2 regions of the Mesorhizobium quangtriensis genome follow, and region 1 is predicted to be linked to the other one. Evidence: riboswitches for the same ligand, from Rfam matches in the RefSeq annotation. Region 1 holds a riboswitch; the other holds the start of a gene.
What was found. A riboswitch is a leader RNA that binds a small molecule or an ion and turns the genes downstream of it on or off. The one in region 1 is predicted to bind S-adenosylmethionine.
Positions count from the first base shown of each region.

Region 2: it holds a riboswitch for S-adenosylmethionine, as region 1 does, so the genes downstream of both, ABMA32_RS06170 (O-succinylhomoserine sulfhydrylase) here and ABMA32_RS22140 (homoserine O-succinyltransferase) in region 1, are expected to answer to the same signal.

Region 1 covers NZ_JBEBMF010000004.1:531,530-540,181, forward strand. Annotated here, with positions in the region: gene ABMA32_RS22100 (cell division protein FtsX) at 1-138, shown strand, start outside; gene ABMA32_RS22105 (YdcF family protein) at 284-907, shown strand; gene ABMA32_RS22110 (lysophospholipid acyltransferase family protein) at 980-1,771, shown strand; gene ABMA32_RS22115 (aldo/keto reductase) at 1,806-2,753, opposite strand; gene ABMA32_RS22120 (gamma-glutamylcyclotransferase) at 2,871-3,386, opposite strand; gene ABMA32_RS22125 (DUF2125 domain-containing protein) at 3,500-4,483, shown strand; gene ABMA32_RS22130 (prephenate/arogenate dehydrogenase family protein) at 4,496-5,416, opposite strand; gene hisC (histidinol-phosphate transaminase) at 5,445-6,551, opposite strand; SAM riboswitch at 6,668-6,745, shown strand; gene ABMA32_RS22140 (homoserine O-succinyltransferase) at 6,801-7,742, shown strand; gene ABMA32_RS22145 (class I SAM-dependent methyltransferase) at 7,749-8,534, opposite strand; gene gloB (hydroxyacylglutathione hydrolase) at 8,643-8,652, shown strand, end outside.
Region 2 covers NZ_JBEBMF010000001.1:1,261,606-1,270,257, reverse strand. Annotated here, with positions in the region: gene ABMA32_RS06195 (16S rRNA (uracil(1498)-N(3))-methyltransferase) at 1-623, shown strand, start outside; gene ABMA32_RS06190 (glutamate--cysteine ligase) at 731-2,104, shown strand; gene clcA (H(+)/Cl(-) exchange transporter ClcA) at 2,229-3,551, opposite strand; tRNA gene ABMA32_RS06180 (tRNA-Gly) at 3,640-3,713, shown strand; gene ABMA32_RS06175 (2'-deoxycytidine 5'-triphosphate deaminase) at 3,767-4,870, opposite strand; SAM riboswitch at 4,952-5,029, shown strand; gene ABMA32_RS06170 (O-succinylhomoserine sulfhydrylase) at 5,083-6,273, shown strand; gene ABMA32_RS06165 (hypothetical protein) at 6,340-7,152, opposite strand; gene ABMA32_RS06160 (MmcQ/YjbR family DNA-binding protein) at 7,158-7,475, opposite strand; gene apaG (Co2+/Mg2+ efflux protein ApaG) at 7,574-7,966, shown strand; gene ABMA32_RS06150 (GFA family protein) at 7,976-8,434, shown strand; gene ABMA32_RS06145 (Hsp33 family molecular chaperone) at 8,516-8,652, opposite strand, start outside.

The sequences.
Region 1 (8,652 bases):
TTCGCCATCGGTCTCAGCGGCTATGGCGGCGTGGCGTTGATCGTGGTGGTGATCGGCATGCTGACCGCCGCCACCTCGCACCTGACCGTCGTCGCCTATCTGTCGGACATCGAAAGCCGGCAATCGGATGCGGGATAATGACGCGGCTCCTACCATTCGCCTCAACTCGACGTTACTCATGCTGGCGATGAAGGGACATCGAATCGAAGACGTGACCGGAGTGGGGGCCGGACACGACATCGAGGCTGTCGCGCGACCGCGCAGGCTGCCGGTACCCTTGCGCATGGCCGGGACGTTCGTCGCCTGCGGCATCGTCCTGTTGCTGGTAGGCTTCGCCCTCTTCGCCACTCATGTCAGCCGCCTTTCGACGCCGCGCAACCCGCAGTCAGCCGATGCGATCATCGTGCTGACCGGCGGTCAGGCGCGGCTGGACGCAGCGGTCGGCCTGCTGAAATCCGGCAAGGGCGAGCGGCTGCTGATCAGCGGGGTGCATCCCTCGACGACGCGCAAGACGCTGCAGGCTGCGACCGGCGGCGACGATGCACTGTTCTCCTGCTGCGTGGACATCGACCGCGCCGCGCTCGATACGATCGGCAACGCCGAGGAGAGCGCTAAATGGGTGCGCACCCACGCCTATGAACGGGTTATCCTCGTCACCAACAACTACCACATGCCGCGCAGCCTGCTGGAAATGCAGCGCCTGCTCGATACCGCGCAACTGGAGCCTTACCCGGTCGTCAACAGCAGCATCGACAAAGGCAGCTGGATTTCGCGGCCGGAAGTGCTCCGCGTCCTGTTCATGGAATACGGCAAATACCTGCTGGCGCTGGCGCGGGGCGCGTTTCCGACGCATCTGCCCGATGGCGGCATGATTTCCGCAAGCGCATCGGCGCCCGGCCAGCACTGACGCGGCCGCACTTCCCTTCGAGGCGCCGTCTGGTGTAACCAACGCGGGCTTTCTCACCGGGCCTCGCGCGCAATGCTCCAAATCCGATCGCTGGCGTTCAACTTCGCCTTCTACGTGAGCCTGATCGTCCAGATGATCTTCTGGACCCCGTTCTATTTCCTCGCGCCGCGCCACAAGGCCTGGTTCGTGCCGAAATTCTGGTCGCGCACCAGCATGTGGCTCTACGAGAAGATCGCCCTCACGAAGCGCGACATAAGGGGCAGGGAAAACCTGCCCGAAGGGTCGTTCATCCTCGCCCCGAAACACCAGTCCTTCTGGGACACGATAGCGTTCTTTCCGTACCTTGATGACCCCATCTACATCCTGAAGCGCGAGCTGACCTGGATCCCCTTCTTCGGCTGGTACATCCTGAAGATGCGCATGATCCCGGTCGATCGCGGCAGCAAGGGCAAGGCGCTGAAGGCGGTGGTGGCCGCGACCAAGGCAGAGCTTGCACGCAACCCCCGCCAGTTGATCATCTACCCCGAGGGAACGCGCAGGCCGCCGGGTGCGGAGCCGGCCTACAAATACGGCATCGTGGAGATCTATTCGCAGCTCGGCCTTCCGGTGGTGCCGGTCGCCCATGTCGCGGGGCTGTACTGGCCGCGCCGGAAGTTCCTACGCTATCCCGGGACGATCCAGGCGCGCTTTCTGCCTCCGATCCCGCCGGGACTTTCCAAGGAAGACTTCATGCAGCGGCTGGTCACCGAGACGGAAGCCGCTTGCGACCAGTTGCTGATCGAGGCAGCCCACTCCGAAAACCCGCCGCACCTGCCGCCGACGGCGGTGAAGCGCCTGCAAGAGCTTGGCGCACTGCCAGGCTGACCTTCAGGCGCGGTTCTAGCTTAGGCTCTGGCCCCTATGCGCTGGCGTTGTCGAGTTCCGCTACGTCTTCGCCGCTCAGCTTGAGCGACGCGGCGCGGATCAGGCTGTCGGTCTGCGTGATCGAAGTCGCACTGGCGATGGGAGCGGTGACGCCCGGCCGCGCGATGACCCAGGCCAGCGCCACCTCGGCCGGCTTCGCCCCATGGCGCGCCGAGACGGCATCGAGCGCGGACAGTATGCGATAACCGCGCTCGTTCAGATAGGCAGCCGCATCGCCGCTGCGCGCACCCTGGCCGAGGTCCGCCTCGCTGCGGTATTTGCCGGACAGGAAACCCTTGGCGAGCGAGAAATAGGTGATGACACCGATCTCCTCGCGTACGCAGAGGTCGCGCAGCGCACCGTCGAAGGATGAGCGGTCATAGAGATTGTATTCCGGCTGCAGGACCTCGTAGCGCGGCAGTTTGCGCTGGCTGGCGACGCGGAGCGACGCCTCGAGCTGACCCGCGTCGAGGTTCGAGCATCCTGCCCAGCGGATCTTGCCCTGCTCGATCAGGCGCTGGTACGCGCCTAGCGTCTCGTCGTAGGGTACGGTGTCGTCGGGCCAGTGTGACAAGTAGAGATCGATGGCCTCGACCTGCAGGCGCTTCAGCGAGTCCTCGACCGCGCGGGCGATATGGGAGGCCGATAGGTCGGTCCTGCCCTGCCCCATGTCGGAGCCGACCTTGGTGATGACGACAACCTTGTCGCGATTCTTGCGGCTCTTCATCCAGTTGCCGATGATCGTTTCGGATTCGCCGCCCTTGTTGCCGGGCACCCAGCGCGAATAGACGTCCGCCGTGTCGACGGCGTTCAGGCCTGCGTCGACGAAGCGATCGAGAATATCGAAGGAAGTCTTCTCGTCGGCGGTCCAGCCGAAGACATTGCCGCCCAGAACGAGCGGCGCAATGTCGAGGTCGGTTCTTCCGAGGCGGCGTTTCTGCAAGATGCTTCTCCGTGGTCCGATGGTCCCAGCGGCCGCGACTCGAAAGCAGCGGCCGGCGGCAACCTAGTCCCCCGATACCTGAAGTTCAAATCACTCTGATCAAGGCATTCGTGACGATCACGACACCAGGCGGCCGACCTCTTCCAGCCAATGGTCCCGGATGCCGAGCGCCTTCAGGTGGTCGATCGTGTTGTGGACATATTCCTCGTTAGGGCCGGCCTGCCCGACGGCACCGGACACGATCCGCGCCGCAGTCGGCTCGTCGAGCGCCCCGGCATACTGTCCGTGCGACCGGTCGACGACATAGGTGACAGCCTCGACGCTCTCGCCGCTCTCCAGCCGGACGGGCAGCATGCGTTCGAGATAGACGCTGGTGACAAGTTCGCGGTCGCGCAGGTAAGCAAGCACCTCGTCACGAAGCTCGCGCGGCACGCGGAAAGCAAGACCGACGCAGGAGCCACCGCGATCCAGGCCAAGCACGAGGCCCGGCCTTTCAGGCGATCCCCGATAGATGACCGAGGACACGCATAGCGAGCGCCGGAAGCCGTGCAGTCGCGCGCGGCGTGTCTCGACATGCGCAAAACCCGGCCTCCACATCAGCGAGCCATAGCCAAAAACCCAAAAATCGCCCATATCCCGAGCCTATGTCCGTTTCATCCAATCCGGAACGGCTTGAACGAGTAGCGCATGATTCCCGAAAGGTTGAGACCTTTCGGACACAACCGCAGACCACCAAGGGAACGCCGATGACCGAGACCGCAGAAAGGACGCCGAACTACGGTCGCCGAATCATCTGGCTCGCCATCTTCGTGATCGTGCTGATCGCGGGCTACAGCGCAGGCTGGTACTGGCTGGCAGGCGGCGTGGTCAATCGCACCGAACAGACGATCGCGGAAATGAACCACGATGGCGTGACCGTCGAATGCGAAAACCCCGTCGCGCGTGGCTTCCCCTTCCGGCTCGGCATATACTGCGACCGGGTGGCCTATGCGAATGTGCCGGAAGCCGTCGGCCTCACCGCCGGCAACCTGCGGACAGCAGGGCAAATCTACGATCCCCGGCATTTCATCGCCGAACTCGACGGGCCCGCGACAATCGCCACGCCCGGTAGCGGACAAGTGAACCTCGACTGGCAGAAGCTGAGGGCCAGCGTTCGCTGGGCGAGACCCCTGCCGGAACGCATTTCGATCGAGGGTGGTCAACTTGCTGCCACGTCCGCAACTGGGGCTCCGCTTGCGACTATCGACACCTTCGAGGCGCATATGCGGCCGAATGCACAGGATCTCGACGTCGCCAGCAGCTTCCGCGGTCTTACTGTTGACCGCACGATTGCGGACGGGCGCACATTGCCGACATTCTCCGGCGAGTATGACCTGACCATCGCCGACGGCGTCACGCTTCGCGGCCTGCGCCCGGAGGATCTGCGCGGACGTTCCGGCGTCATCCGCAATGCCACGCTGAACATCGGCGAGAATGGCGGCTTCACCGTTACCGGGAATTTCTCGGTCGCAGAAGACGGCCTGCTCGATGCTGACCTGCGGGTCACGGTGCGCGACCCGCAGAACCTTTCGACCGCCGTAGCAGAGGCGTTTCCGGAGAAGCGTCGCGAGATCAACAACGTCGCCTCGGCGTTGACCTTCATGGGCAACAACCCCTCGTTGCCCCTGCGCATCCAGCGCGGCGAGGCGAAGCTCGCCTTCTTCACGCTCGGCAACATACCGGCCTTCTGAGGCCGGTCCAGGTCAGTTCTTCGGATGCTCGACCGCCTGGCGGCCGAAGTCCGGCACGTCGATATCCTGGCCTGCCTCGATGATGGAGCGGCGGATCGCCCGTGTGCGGCTGAACAGCTCGAACAGCTTGTCGCCCTCGCCCCAGCGGATCGCGCGCTGCAGCGATGCCAGGTCTTCCGAGAAGCGCGCCAGCATTTCGAGGATCGCGTCGCGATTGTGCAGGCAGACGTCTCGCCACATGGTCGGATCGGATGCGGCGAGACGGGTGAAATCGCGAAAACCGGAGGCGGAGTACTTGATGACTTCCGACTTGGTCACCGTCTCCAGATCGTCCGCCGTTCCGACTATGTTGTAGGCGATGATGTGCGGCAGGTGCGAGACGATGGCGAGCGTCCGGTCGTGATGTTCGGGGTCCATCGTGTCGATGTTGGAGCCGCAACGCCGCCAGAACTCGGAGAGCTTTTCCAGTGCGTCAGGATCCGTGCCGGGCAGCGGCGTGAAGATGCACCAGCGGTTTTCGAACAGCTCGGCGAAGCCGGCGTCCGGGCCAGACTTTTCCGTACCCGCCAGAGGGTGGCCCGGGATGAAATGCACGCCCTCGGGCACATGCGGCGACATCTGCGCGATGACGGAGGATTTCGTCGAGCCGACATCGGTGAGGATCGCGCCCTTCTTCAGTGCGGGCGCGATTTCCTTCGCGACTTCGCCGGACGAACCGACCGGCACCGAGACGATGACGAGATCGGCATCCGCGACCGCCTTGGCCGGATCGGTCGAATAGCTGTCCCCGAGGCCGAGTTCCTCGGCGCGGGCCAACGTCTTTTCGCTGCGCGTCGAGATGGCGATGTGGCGGGCGAGGTTCTCGCGACGCACGACGCGCGCCAGCGACGAGCCGATCAGGCCTATGCCGACAAGCGCGACCTTCTCGAACATGGGTTCCGATGACGATCCGGTCATGGCGTCAGCTTCTCAAAAATTCGGCCAATGCTGCGACGACGCCGCGATTGGCCTCCTCGGTGCCGACGGTCATTCGCAATGCGTTGGGGAAGCCGTAGGCCGCCACACGGCGCAGGATATAGCCACGTTCGGAGAGCCAGGCATCGGCCTTCGCGGCCGAGTGCTTCTCGTCGGGGAAGTGGACAAGGATGAAATTGCCGACGGACGGCGTGACACGCAGGCCGAGCTTCGGCAGTTCTTCCGACAGCCAGGCCAACCAGCGGTCGTTGTGCTCGATGGTGCGCTCGACATGCGAGCGGTCCCTCAGCGCCGCGACGCCGGCCTCGATCGCCGTGGCGTTGACATTGAAGGGACCCCGCATGCGGTTTATGGCGTCGATGATGTGCGACGGGCCGTACATCCAGCCCAGCCGCACGCCGCCGAGGCCATGGATCTTCGAGAACGTGCGTGTCATCACGACATTCTGCGAATTGCCGACAAGCTCGACACCGGCTTCATAGTCGTTGCGGCGGACATATTCCGCGTAGGCCGCGTCGAGCACGAGCAGGACATGCTTGGGCAGGCCTGCATGCAGGCGGCGGATTTCCTCGAACGGCAGATACGTCCCGGTCGGGTTGTTGGGGTTGGCAATGAAGACGATCTTCGTCTTGGCCGTCACCGCCGCGAGGATGGCATCGACGTCCGCGCGCTCCTCGACCTCACGCACGGTGACCGGCACGCCGCCGGCGGCCTGGATGTAGATCTTGTAGACCAGGAAACCGTGCTCGGTGATGATCGCCTCGTCGCCTGCGGACAGGTAGGTCTGCGCCAGCAGGCCGAGGATTTCGTCCGAGCCGTTGGAGCAGATGATGTTGGCGGGGTTCAGCCCGTGCGCCTCGGCGATCGTCTCGCGCAGCCGCGTAGCCGAGCCGTCAGGGTAGAATTCCAGCCGGGCGGCCACGTCGCGCACCGCCTCGATGGCCTTCGGCGAGGAGCCGAGCGGATTCTCATTCGAAGACAGCTTGTGAACCTTGACGGCGCCCGGCGCGCCGCTCTTGCCGGGCACATAGGCCTCGATGTCCATGACGCCGGCGCGCGGCTGTGGACGGGAAAGATCGGCTGCCTTGGTCATGATATTCGTCCGGAAATGCCCAGAAATCGGGGTTGCAGCGCAATACAGGCGTGAGCCCGCAATGTCGAGGGGTTCACCCGGCCCCATTGACGCCTTGCCGGCGCAGGACTATGTGAGACCCGATCCGTGGTGATTTGGCCGGTCGGCTTGCAGCCACGTTAAACAAGTAGCTAAAGGGCCGTTCGCAACAAAAGTCCGTTGGGACCGGCCGCGATTTCGCCGCCGGTCTTTTTGTTTCGGAGATGGCTCATGCCGATCAAGATTCCAGATCAGCTTCCCGCCCGCGAGATACTCGTGCGCGAGGGCGTGTCCATCATGGATGAGCGCACTGCGCGCCGCCAGGATATCCGCCCCCTGCAGATCGGCCTGCTCAACTTGATGCCGAACAAGATCCGCACGGAGACGCAGTTCGCCCGCCTGATGGGCGCGACGCCCCTGCAGGTCGAACTGACGCTTGTGCGCGTCGGCCACCACAAGTCCAAGAACACGTCGGAAGACCACCTTATCTCCTTCTACCAGACGTGGGACGAGGTGAAGGACCGCAAGTTCGACGGCTTCATCATCACCGGCGCGCCGATCGAGCTGCTGCCGTTCGAGCAGGTGGACTACTGGAAGGAACTCGAGCAGATCCTCGACTGGACTACCACCAACGTCCATTCCTCCTTCTTTATCTGCTGGGGAGCAATGGCGGCGGCCTGGCACTTCCATCGCGTACCGAAATACACGCTGGAGAAGAAGGCCTTTGGGGTCTACCGGCACGGCAACAACGTGCCGGCCTCGCCATATCTCGCCGGTTTCTCGGACGATTTCGCCATTCCGGTTTCGCGCTGGACGGAGGTGCGCAGCGCCGATATCCCAACGGAATCCGGGCTGGAAATCCTGATGGAATCGGACGTGACGGGGCCTGGCTTGCTGTCGGAACTGATGGGCAACCGGCTCTACATGTTCAACCATATCGAGTACGATTCCACCTCGCTGAAGGAAGAATACGATCGCGATGTCGCAGCCGGCGTGCCTATCGATGTGCCGCACGAATACTACCCGAACAACGACCCCGGCCGGCCGCCGCTCAATCGCTGGCGTTCGCACGCCCATCTGCTGTTCGGCAACTGGATCAACCGGGTCTATCAGACCACGTCCTTCGAGCTCGGCAAGGTCGGCGTCTCCAAGGTCCAGAAGTTGACGGCCTGACGTATTTCAGCCCTCGATCGCCGCCTTGTCGGCGGTCGAGGCGTGCGGCGCGAGGCCTATGCCGAGGCTTGTCGCACCCTGCGGCGAGAGCACCGGCACGAACACGCGGCGCGAAGCACGCTTTGCAACGGGCACGCCCTGATAGAGCCGCTTCTGCGCCTCGACTATGATGACCCCCGAGAAGATCGGCCACAGCCGCCGGCCAGTGCGCTCGAGGATATTGTGGAAGCGCATCATGAAACGCTTCTTTGAGGGCGGAAACAGCAGGGCCTCCGACCATGCCGACGGCGTGAAGTTCGCCTCACGCAGCAATTCGTTCAACTGGGTGCGGGAAAAGGGCCGCCCTGTGCCGAACGGCGTATGCTCGAAACGCGCCCAGACCCCACGCCGGTTGGGCACGACGATGACGATTCGGCCGTTGGGCGATAATACCCGCCACACTTCCTTCAGCGTCTCGCGCGGGCTTTCGGCATGTTCCAGCGAATGCACCAGCAGCATGCGGTCGATGGATGAATCGACCAGCGGCAGCTCCTCGTCGAAGACGAGAGCCGTCGCCGATGGCCCTCCCGCCGGCCAGACGACAGCCCCCTGCGTCGCCGGCATGAAGGCGAAGACACGTTCGCAATCCGTACCGAAGCGGTCGAGCCAGGGCAGCGCATAGCCGAGACCCACAAGCCGCTCGTTGGGGAGTTTGGTCCAGATCGAGGAAAGCGCCATAGCGATAGCCCGGTCGGCCAGACGCCCGAGCAGCGATGAATAAAAGGACCGCAGGTCGACTATGTCCGAATTCATGCCCGGATCGTAACGTCTGATCGGGAAATAATGAAGCCACGTCTCGCCGATGTGATGACAGCGGGGGCGCGCGGCCCTATGTTCCGCGCGACGATTGGAGTTGACGATATGACATTGC
Region 2 (8,652 bases), on a different contig from region 1:
TGGCCGAGGGCGGCGAACTGCTCGTCTTCAACGGGGGTGACGGCGAGTGGCTGGCGCGCGTCGCCGCCAAGGGCAAGAAGGCGGTGCGGCTGGCCATAGTCGAGCAAACGCGGCCGCAGAATCCCTTGCCGGACCTCGTTTACTGTTTCGCACCGCTGAAGGTCGGCAGGCTGGACTATCTGGTGCAGAAGGCCGTCGAGATGGGCGCGGGCGTGTTGCAGCCGGTCATCACGCAGCACACGCAGCTTGCGAAGATCGGCACGGACCGCCTGAAGGCCAATGTGATGGAGGCGGCCGAACAGTGCGGCATCCTCGCCGTGCCGGAGGTGCGCGAGGCACAGAAGTTCTCGACCCTTATTGCCGGCTGGGAAAAAGACCGCCGCCTGATCTTTTGCGACGAAAGCGCCACCACCAACAATCCGCTCACCGCCTTGCAGGGTATTTCCGAGAAGAAGCTCGGGCTGCTGGTGGGACCGGAAGGCGGGTTTTCGGAGGAGGAACGGCGGCAACTGCGCGCCCTCCCCTTCGTGACGGCGATCCCGCTTGGGCCGCGCATCCTGCGGGCGGATACGGCGGCTGTGGCGGCGCTGGCAGTCATCCAGGCAACGGTGGGTGATTGGTAGGCGCAATCCGCCTGAATGCTGGATCAGCAGAATTCGCTTGATCCGATCCTGTCATTTCGGCCATCAAGCGCGCGGTCAGCGGTAGAAACCGCTCCTAGGGGAACTGCATGGCGCGCGACACCACCGATTTTCAGCCGATCGAGAGCATCGACGAACTTGTCGCCTATCTCGCTGCCGGCAACAAGCCGCGCGACAAATGGCGGATCGGCACCGAGCACGAGAAGTTCCCCTTCTATGTCGATGGGCACGCACCGGTTCCGTACGGCGGCGAGCGCGGCATCCGGGCCATCCTCGAAGGCATGCAGCAGAAGCTCGGCTGGGACCCGATCATGGATGCCGGCCGCATCATCGGGCTGGTGGAGCCGACCGGACAGGGCGCAATCAGCCTGGAGCCGGGCGGTCAATTCGAGCTTTCAGGCGCGCCGCTGGAAACGATCCACCAGACCTGCCGAGAGGGCAACGCGCATCTGGCGCAGGTGCGCGAGATCGCCGAGCCGCTCGGCATCCGTTTCCTCGGCCTCGGTGGCAGCCCGAAATGGTCGCTGGCCGAGACGCCGAAAATGCCGAAGTCGCGCTATGAGATCATGACCCGCTACATGCCCAAGGTCGGCAGACAGGGCCTCGACATGATGTATCGCACCTGCACGATCCAGGTGAACCTCGATTTCGAGAGCGAGGCGGACATGCGGCGAAAGATGCAGGTTTCGCTGAAGCTGCAGCCGCTGGCGACCGCGCTGTTCGCCAACTCGCCCTTCACCGAGGGACATCCGAACGGACTGCTGTCCTGGCGCGGCGACATCTGGCGCGACACAGACAACCAGCGGTCCGGCCTCAAGGAGTTCTGTTTCTCTGATAATTTCGGCTTCTTTGACTATGTCGACTGGGCGCTCGATGTGCCGATGTATTTCGTCATTCGCGACGGTCACTACATCGATATGACGCGCTACACCTTCCGGCAGTTCATGGCCGGCGGGGCGCGCGACGAGGTGCCGGACGGCATGCCCACCATGGGCGACTGGGCCAACCACCTCTCGACATTGTTTCCCGATGTGCGCCTGAAGCGCTTCCTCGAAATGCGCGGCGCCGACGGCGGCCCGTGGCGGCGCATCTGCGCGCTGCCCGCCTTCTGGGTCGGGCTACTTTACGACCAGACGACGCTGGAGGCAGCCGAAGCGCTGACACGCGACTGGACCTTCGCCGAGGTCAATAGGCTGCGCAACAACGTGCCGGCGAAGGGCATCCGCGCCGAATTCCGCGGACGGGAACTGATCGAGATCGCGCGCGAGGTGCTGGCTCTGACGCGACAGGGCTTGAAAAATCGCGGCCGCAAGAACCGCGACGGTTATGACGAGACCTCCTTCCTGACCACGCTGGACGAAGTGGTGGCGCGCGGCACGACCAGTGCCGAGGAGATGCTCAGCGCCTATCATACGCGCTGGGGCGGCTCGATCGAGCCGGTCTTCCTCGAATACGCTTACTAGGCACTAGACTTATAGTCGGCATCCGCAGTCGCGCTGATGCGATGGCCATTGCTGCGAGGCTTTTCGTAGCGTGTCGCGATGCGTCGGAAGTGCGCGAGCTTGCAGAAGCAAGCGCTCGACGAGGTCAGCGTTCGCCTGTAGGCCGTCCGGAAAGAGCGAGAGTGCGCTCCAGGAGCACTTCGTAGATCGGCCGGGTACCCAGGCTCACCGCCACGACCCTCGCCACGACGGTGGTCAGCATGACCGGCAAGACGAGGGAGTATGCGCCGGTAAGCTCCGCCACCAGAATTATCCCCACCAGCGGAGCCTGCACCGTCGCTGCAAACAACCCTCCCATGGCGGCTGCGGCAAGCGCTACGGAAGCGCCCGGAGGCAGGGCAAATGCAAACTCCAGCACCGCGCCGTAGAACAGGCCGATCGTGGTGGCGAGCCCCAGTATCGGCGCGAAGATTCCGCCGGGAACGCCAGTCGAGTAACTGACCATCGTCATCAGAAACCTGACAGCGACAAGCCCGGCAATCGTGACCAAGGGCAGGTTCTTCGCGACCAGTTCGACCGACAGGGTTTCGCCGCCGCGGGTGGCGTCCGGAAACAACACGAGCAGGGTTCCGACGGCAAAACCGGCGATTGCCGGCAGCAGATAGAAAGAAAACCTTTGGCCGAGAGCCTGCGCGCGGTCGAGCGACCAGACGAGAGACGTGTTGAAAGCCGTGCCCGCCAGCCCGAGGACAACTCCCAGTCCTGCAAAAGCCGGTAGCATGGACAGCGGAATCGCCGACGAGTCCATCGTCATCAACGGCTCGCCGCCGGCGATGATGCTGCTCAGGGTGACGCTGGCCACGGTTGCCAGAATGACGGCCGAGTAGCTGCGAAAACTGTGCGGGAACTGTTTGCGGGTTTCCTCCAGGACGAACAGCACTCCTGCCAGCGGCGCGTTGAACGCAGCGGCCAGACCGGCTCCCGCACCAGCAGCGAGCAGCGCATGCAGATCAAGCCGCGAAAACTTGAACCAGCCCGACACGGCCTTCGCGACCGCCGCGCCGATATGCATGGTCGGCCCTTCCCTGCCCACCACCAGGCCGGAGCCCAGCGCCAGCAAGCCGCCGAAGAACTTGACCGGCAGAATGCGCGCCCAGTGGATTTCGCGTTCGTCCGCCATCGCTCCTTCGATCTCCTGGATGCCGGAGCCGGCCGCTTCCGGCGCGAAAGCCCTGACCAGCCATACAGCGGCGACGACCATGAGCGCGGTCGTCAGCCCGACGACGAGGAGGTGAAGCGCCGTTTGATCGCCTGTTAGTCCGGAGACGAAGTCGGGCCAGACATGCGCATTTTCATCGCCGAACCGCAGGGCGGTGCCGAGGAAGCCGGTTATCAGCCCGACGACGATCGCCACCAGGAAAAACAGCAGATCACCGACGCCGCGCCTTTCTGCAATCGGGGACATCATGAACGGGTCACTTCCAAGCTGATGTCCTCATTCGGCGAAACGACCCCGATTGCGCACCCCTTGCCGGCCGTGATACTCAGTCGCCAGCGCGGGTATGGTGTAGTGGTAGCGCTCTAGCTTCCCAAGCTAGCTGTGCGGGTTCGATTCCCGCTACCCGCTCCAGACCAACCTTACGATATCATAACTGCTGCCCTGCGATGGCGAGCCACTTGTCTTCAATCGGGGCCCCGGAAGTGCTTCGACAGCTTCAGGCCCTGCGCCTGGTAGTTGGAGCCGAGGTCAGTCCCGTAAAGCGCCTTCGGGCGATCCAGCATATGCTCGTATACAAGACGGCCGACGATCTGGCCGTGTTCGAGGATGAAGGGCACCTCGTGGCTGCGCACTTCCAGCACCGCGCGGCTGCCCGTACCGCCGGCGGCCGAATGGCCGAAGCCTGGGTCGAAGAAGCCTGCATAGTGCACGCGGAATTCGCCGACCAGCGGGTCGTAGGGTGTCATCTCGGCGGCGTAGAGCGGCGGGACGTGGACGGCTTCGTTGCTGACGAGGATGTAGAACTCGTCCGGGTCCAGCACGAGTTCCGGCGCCCCGTGGGCGTAGAGCGGTTCCCAGAAATCGAGCACGTGGTGCGCAGCGCGCTTGTCGACATCAACCAGCCCGGTGTGGTGCTTGCCGCGATAGCCGATCAGCGCGCCTCGCTCGCCGCTGAGGTCGATGGAGAGCGCGATGCCGCCGCCGGAAATGTTGGGCGGATCTGTCGCGACAAGCGTCTCGGCGCGATGGAGGATTTCGAGTTCGCCTTCCGACAGCAGGGCGTTGCCGGTGCGGAAACGTATCTGCGACAGGCGCGAGCCGGCGCGCACGACGATCGGGAAGGTGCGTGGACTGACTTCGAGATAGAGCGGCCCGGTGTAGCCCGGCGCGATCTTGTCAAACTCCCGGCCATGGTCGGTCATGACGCGCGTGAAGATGTCGAGCCGGCCGGTCGAGCTTTTCGGATTGGCCGAAGCGGAGATGCCGGCCGGTAGGTTCAGCGTCTCGAGTAGCGGCACGATATAGACGCAGCCGGTCTCAAGTACCGCGCCATTGGCAAGGTCGATCTCGTGGAGTTGCAGGCGATCGAGCTTGTCGGCGACATTGCTGTTCGGCCCCGGCAGGAAGCTGGCGCGCACGCGCCATGCCTTTTCGCCAAGCCTGAGATCAAGGCTGGCCGGCTGTATCTGGTCGGGATCGAGCGGACGACGGCTCGCGAGCGCGCCGGACTGAAAAAGCGCGGCGATATCTGTGTCGGGCAGGATGCCTGTCTGGCGCAAGCGGTTCATCTCCATGCAGCATCATGCAATGCTGGCCCAGTGGTTTAGCAATCGACGGAATTGACGCAAGCCGGGCGCGGGTCTAAGGGTTCGTTATCCCGTGGTGATTTGGCCGGTCGGCTTGCAGCCACGTTAAACAAGTCGCTAAAGGACCGTCGGGCGAGAGCCATATGGACCGGTTGCGACTTCGCGGCCGGTTTTTTTGTATCTGAGGCACGTCGATGACTGGCAAGAAGCACACATTGAAGCCCGCAACGCAAATGGTCCATTCCGGCACCCTGCGCTCGCAGCACGGCGAGACTTCGGAAGCGATCTACATGACGCAGGGCTACGTCTACCAGACGGCCGAGGCGGCGGAAGCCCGCTTCAAGGGCGAAGAGCCCGGCTTCATCTATTCGCGCTACGCCAACCCGACCGTCGACATGTTCGAGAAGCGCATGTGCGCGCTGGAGGGCGCGGAGGACGCGCGCGCCACCTCGTCGGGCATGGCCGCCGTTTCGGCCGCGATCCTGTGCAGCCTAAAAGCCGGCGACCACATCGTCGCGGCGCGCGCGCTGTTCGGTTCGTGCCGGTGGGTGATCGAGACGCTCGCCCCGCGCTACGGCATCGAGTCGACGCTGGTCGACGGAACCGACATCGCCAACTGGGAAAAGGCGGTTCGCCCGAACACTAAGCTGTTCTTCCTCGAGAGCCCGACCAACCCGACGCTGGAGGTGATCGACATCGCCGCGGTGGCAGCACTCGCCAATTCGATCGGCGCGCGCGTGGTGGTCGACAATGTGTTTGCCACGCCGCTGCAGCAGAAGCCGCTGGAACTCGGCGCGCACATCGTCGTCTATTCGGCGACCAAGCATATCGATGGCCAGGGACGCTGCCTCGGCGGCATCGTGCTGTCGGACAAGGAGTGGATCGACAAGAACCTGCACGATTATTTCCGCCACACCGGCCCAAGCCTGTCGCCCTTCAATGCCTGGACGCTGCTGAAGGGACTGGAGACACTGCCGGTGCGCGTGCGCCAGCAGACGGAAAGCGCGGCCAAGATCGCAGACTTTCTTGCCGGGCGGCCGGAGATCGCGCGCGTCATCTATCCGGGCCGCGACGACCACCCGCAGGCGGCGCTGGTCAAGAAACAGATGGGCGGCGGCTCGACGCTGATCTGCCTCGAACTGAAGGATGGCAAGAAGAGCGCATTTGCGCTGCAGAACGGGCTGGAGGTCATCAAGATCTCCAACAATCTGGGCGACGCCAAGAGCCTGATCACGCATCCCGCCACGACCACGCACAAGAACCTGACCGACGAAGCGCGGGCGGAACTCGGCATCGGCGGCGGCACGCTACGCCTGTCGGTCGGGCTTGAGGATGCCGACGACCTGATCACGGATTTGGGCGAGGCGTTGGACGCCCTGAGGTAGGGAGAGCGGCTGTCAATACAATCGCCGGTATCGACATTGCGATAAACGACTAAGCAAAATCAGGCTTTAATCCCACGTCTGTTTTCCATCAGTTCGTGTTGGTATTTCGTCTCGATAGATGCAGGACAACAACCGATTGGCTAAATCGCGTATCGTGTACCATTCCGGAATAAGTCGTATCGAATACGACATAGTGACATCGATATTCCTGTAGTCAAAGTAATGCATGCATTGTGGATGAGGACGCAAATTAGATGCGTCGCATTCAATATAGTCCTTGAACACTCCCTCTGAGATCGAGACGAGAAGGAGCTTGTCGCGCCACCGCGCGTCTTTCTCATTCGTAATTTCAAGCAATCCCTGTGTTGAATAGGGGGATGTGGACAGCGGCGGCATGTCAAACGACCAAGGCAATCCAAGGATCCTTCGCGTCATGACTGCTATTACCTTATCCAGATTATAGCGGTCATGAACAGAGAGGCGGAAGGCGGATGGGTTATCGCCACCAAACAGGTTTGGCCTTTTTGTGACTCGCTCCTCGATCGGTGAAGGCGTGCCATCAAGCGTGATGACGAAGCTTTCAGCGCTTCGTCGAAGCTGATCGAGCGCAGATTCAGGCCTTGTGAGGTAGGCGGTAGGATAGACGATACGAATGTCGAATGCCGGGTCCAGAGAAGCCGGAGGCGTGTCTCGCGGTCCTTCGTCGGTAATGATGGCCTCGGAGAAAAGGCCAGACTTTGAGAAGTCTTCGCAATCGTCGTCGGCCACAGCGCCGGTCGCTGTGAACAGCACCAGCGGCAAGACGACTAAACCGCCACGTAATACCACCGCAACCTCACCCAGATGACACGCCAGACAGCAAGTCGTCACGTACTCCATCACCGTTAACGTAAAGTCGGCGAGACAGACCTCCAAGCAAATCCCATCGCGTTGCGGACGGTGGCTTCATCCGCTTGGTCGAGGACGACACGCGTCCAACCCTTCAGACCCCACGATCCCTTGACGGGTTCGAACTGGGCGGGCGCGGTTTCCATCAGAAGCTGCTGCTGGTCCGGCGACAGCTTGAGCACCGCGCGGCCATCGGCCTCGCGTAGAGTGGCGAATATCTTGCCGCGCACGCGAAAGTCGGTGACGTCGAAATGGCCTGACACCACTGCCTCGGGGAAGGTCAATGCAAGCCGGCGAAACTCTTCCTGCAGCATGCTCCCAGCTCCTGCGGCGTCAGATCGCCTTGCGAAAATCACATTCGCCGGACAGATAGACTGACAAATGTGACCTGCGTCACGCCCGGAGCCGCTTCATGTACAGCGCCGTCACGCGCAACATCGCCGTCAACGTAGAGCCGTTCTACCTCGAGGACCAGTCCGAGCCGGCGGAGAGCCGCTATGTCTGGGCGTACCGCATCACGATCGACAACCAGTCGGACGAATGGGTGAAACTGCTGGCACGATACTGGCAGATCACGGACGGGGGTGGCCGCGTCGAGGAAGTGAGCGGCGAAGGTGTGGTCGGCGACCAGCCGGAGCTCGACCCCGGCGACAGCTACCAGTACACCTCAGGCTGCCCGCTTTCGACGCCATCCGGCTTCATGGTCGGACGCTATACGATGCAAAACGGCAAGGGCGAGATGTTCGAGATCGACATCCCGGCCTTTTCACTCGATCTGCCGAGCGGCAAACGCAGCCTGAACTGAGGACATGTTATGACGGATTCGACGCTCGACAAGGAAGGCGGCTGTCGCTGCGGCCGTGTGCGCCTCAAGGTGACGAAGCCGCCGTTTCTCACCATGGCGTGCCATTGCAAGGGCTGCCAGAATATGAGCTCCAGCGCATTCTCGCTAAGCGCGGCGATCCCGTCCGACGGGTTCGAGGTGACCGAGGGCGAGCCTGTCATCGGCGGTCTGCACGGCGCGTCAAAACACTATTTCTGCGGCTGGTGCATGACGTGGATGTTTACGCGGCCGGAGGGCATCGACTGGTTCGTGAACCTGCGCCCCACCATGCTGGACGATGCGGCTTGGTCGACGCCGTTCATGGAGACGTGGACGAGCGAGAAGCTGGCGTGGGCAACAACGGCCGCGGTGCATTCCTACGAGGCGCTGCCGCCGATGGACGCCTATGAAGCGCTGATGAAGGAATTTGCTGAGTGGGAGGCAGGGTGAAGCATCCCCTCTGCGTCTCAGTCCTGAGGACCGAGCCACCTCTCCCCCTGCCCGGGGGAGAGGATACGCCAATCGCGAAGATCAGTTCGCCTTGAAGAATTCGGCCGCATCGAATTCGTAGGACTTCGAGCAGAATTCGCAGGCGACGGATATCTTGCCGTCTTCTGTCGACTCGACGATTTCCTCGGCGGAAAAGCCCTCGAGGATGCCACGAATGC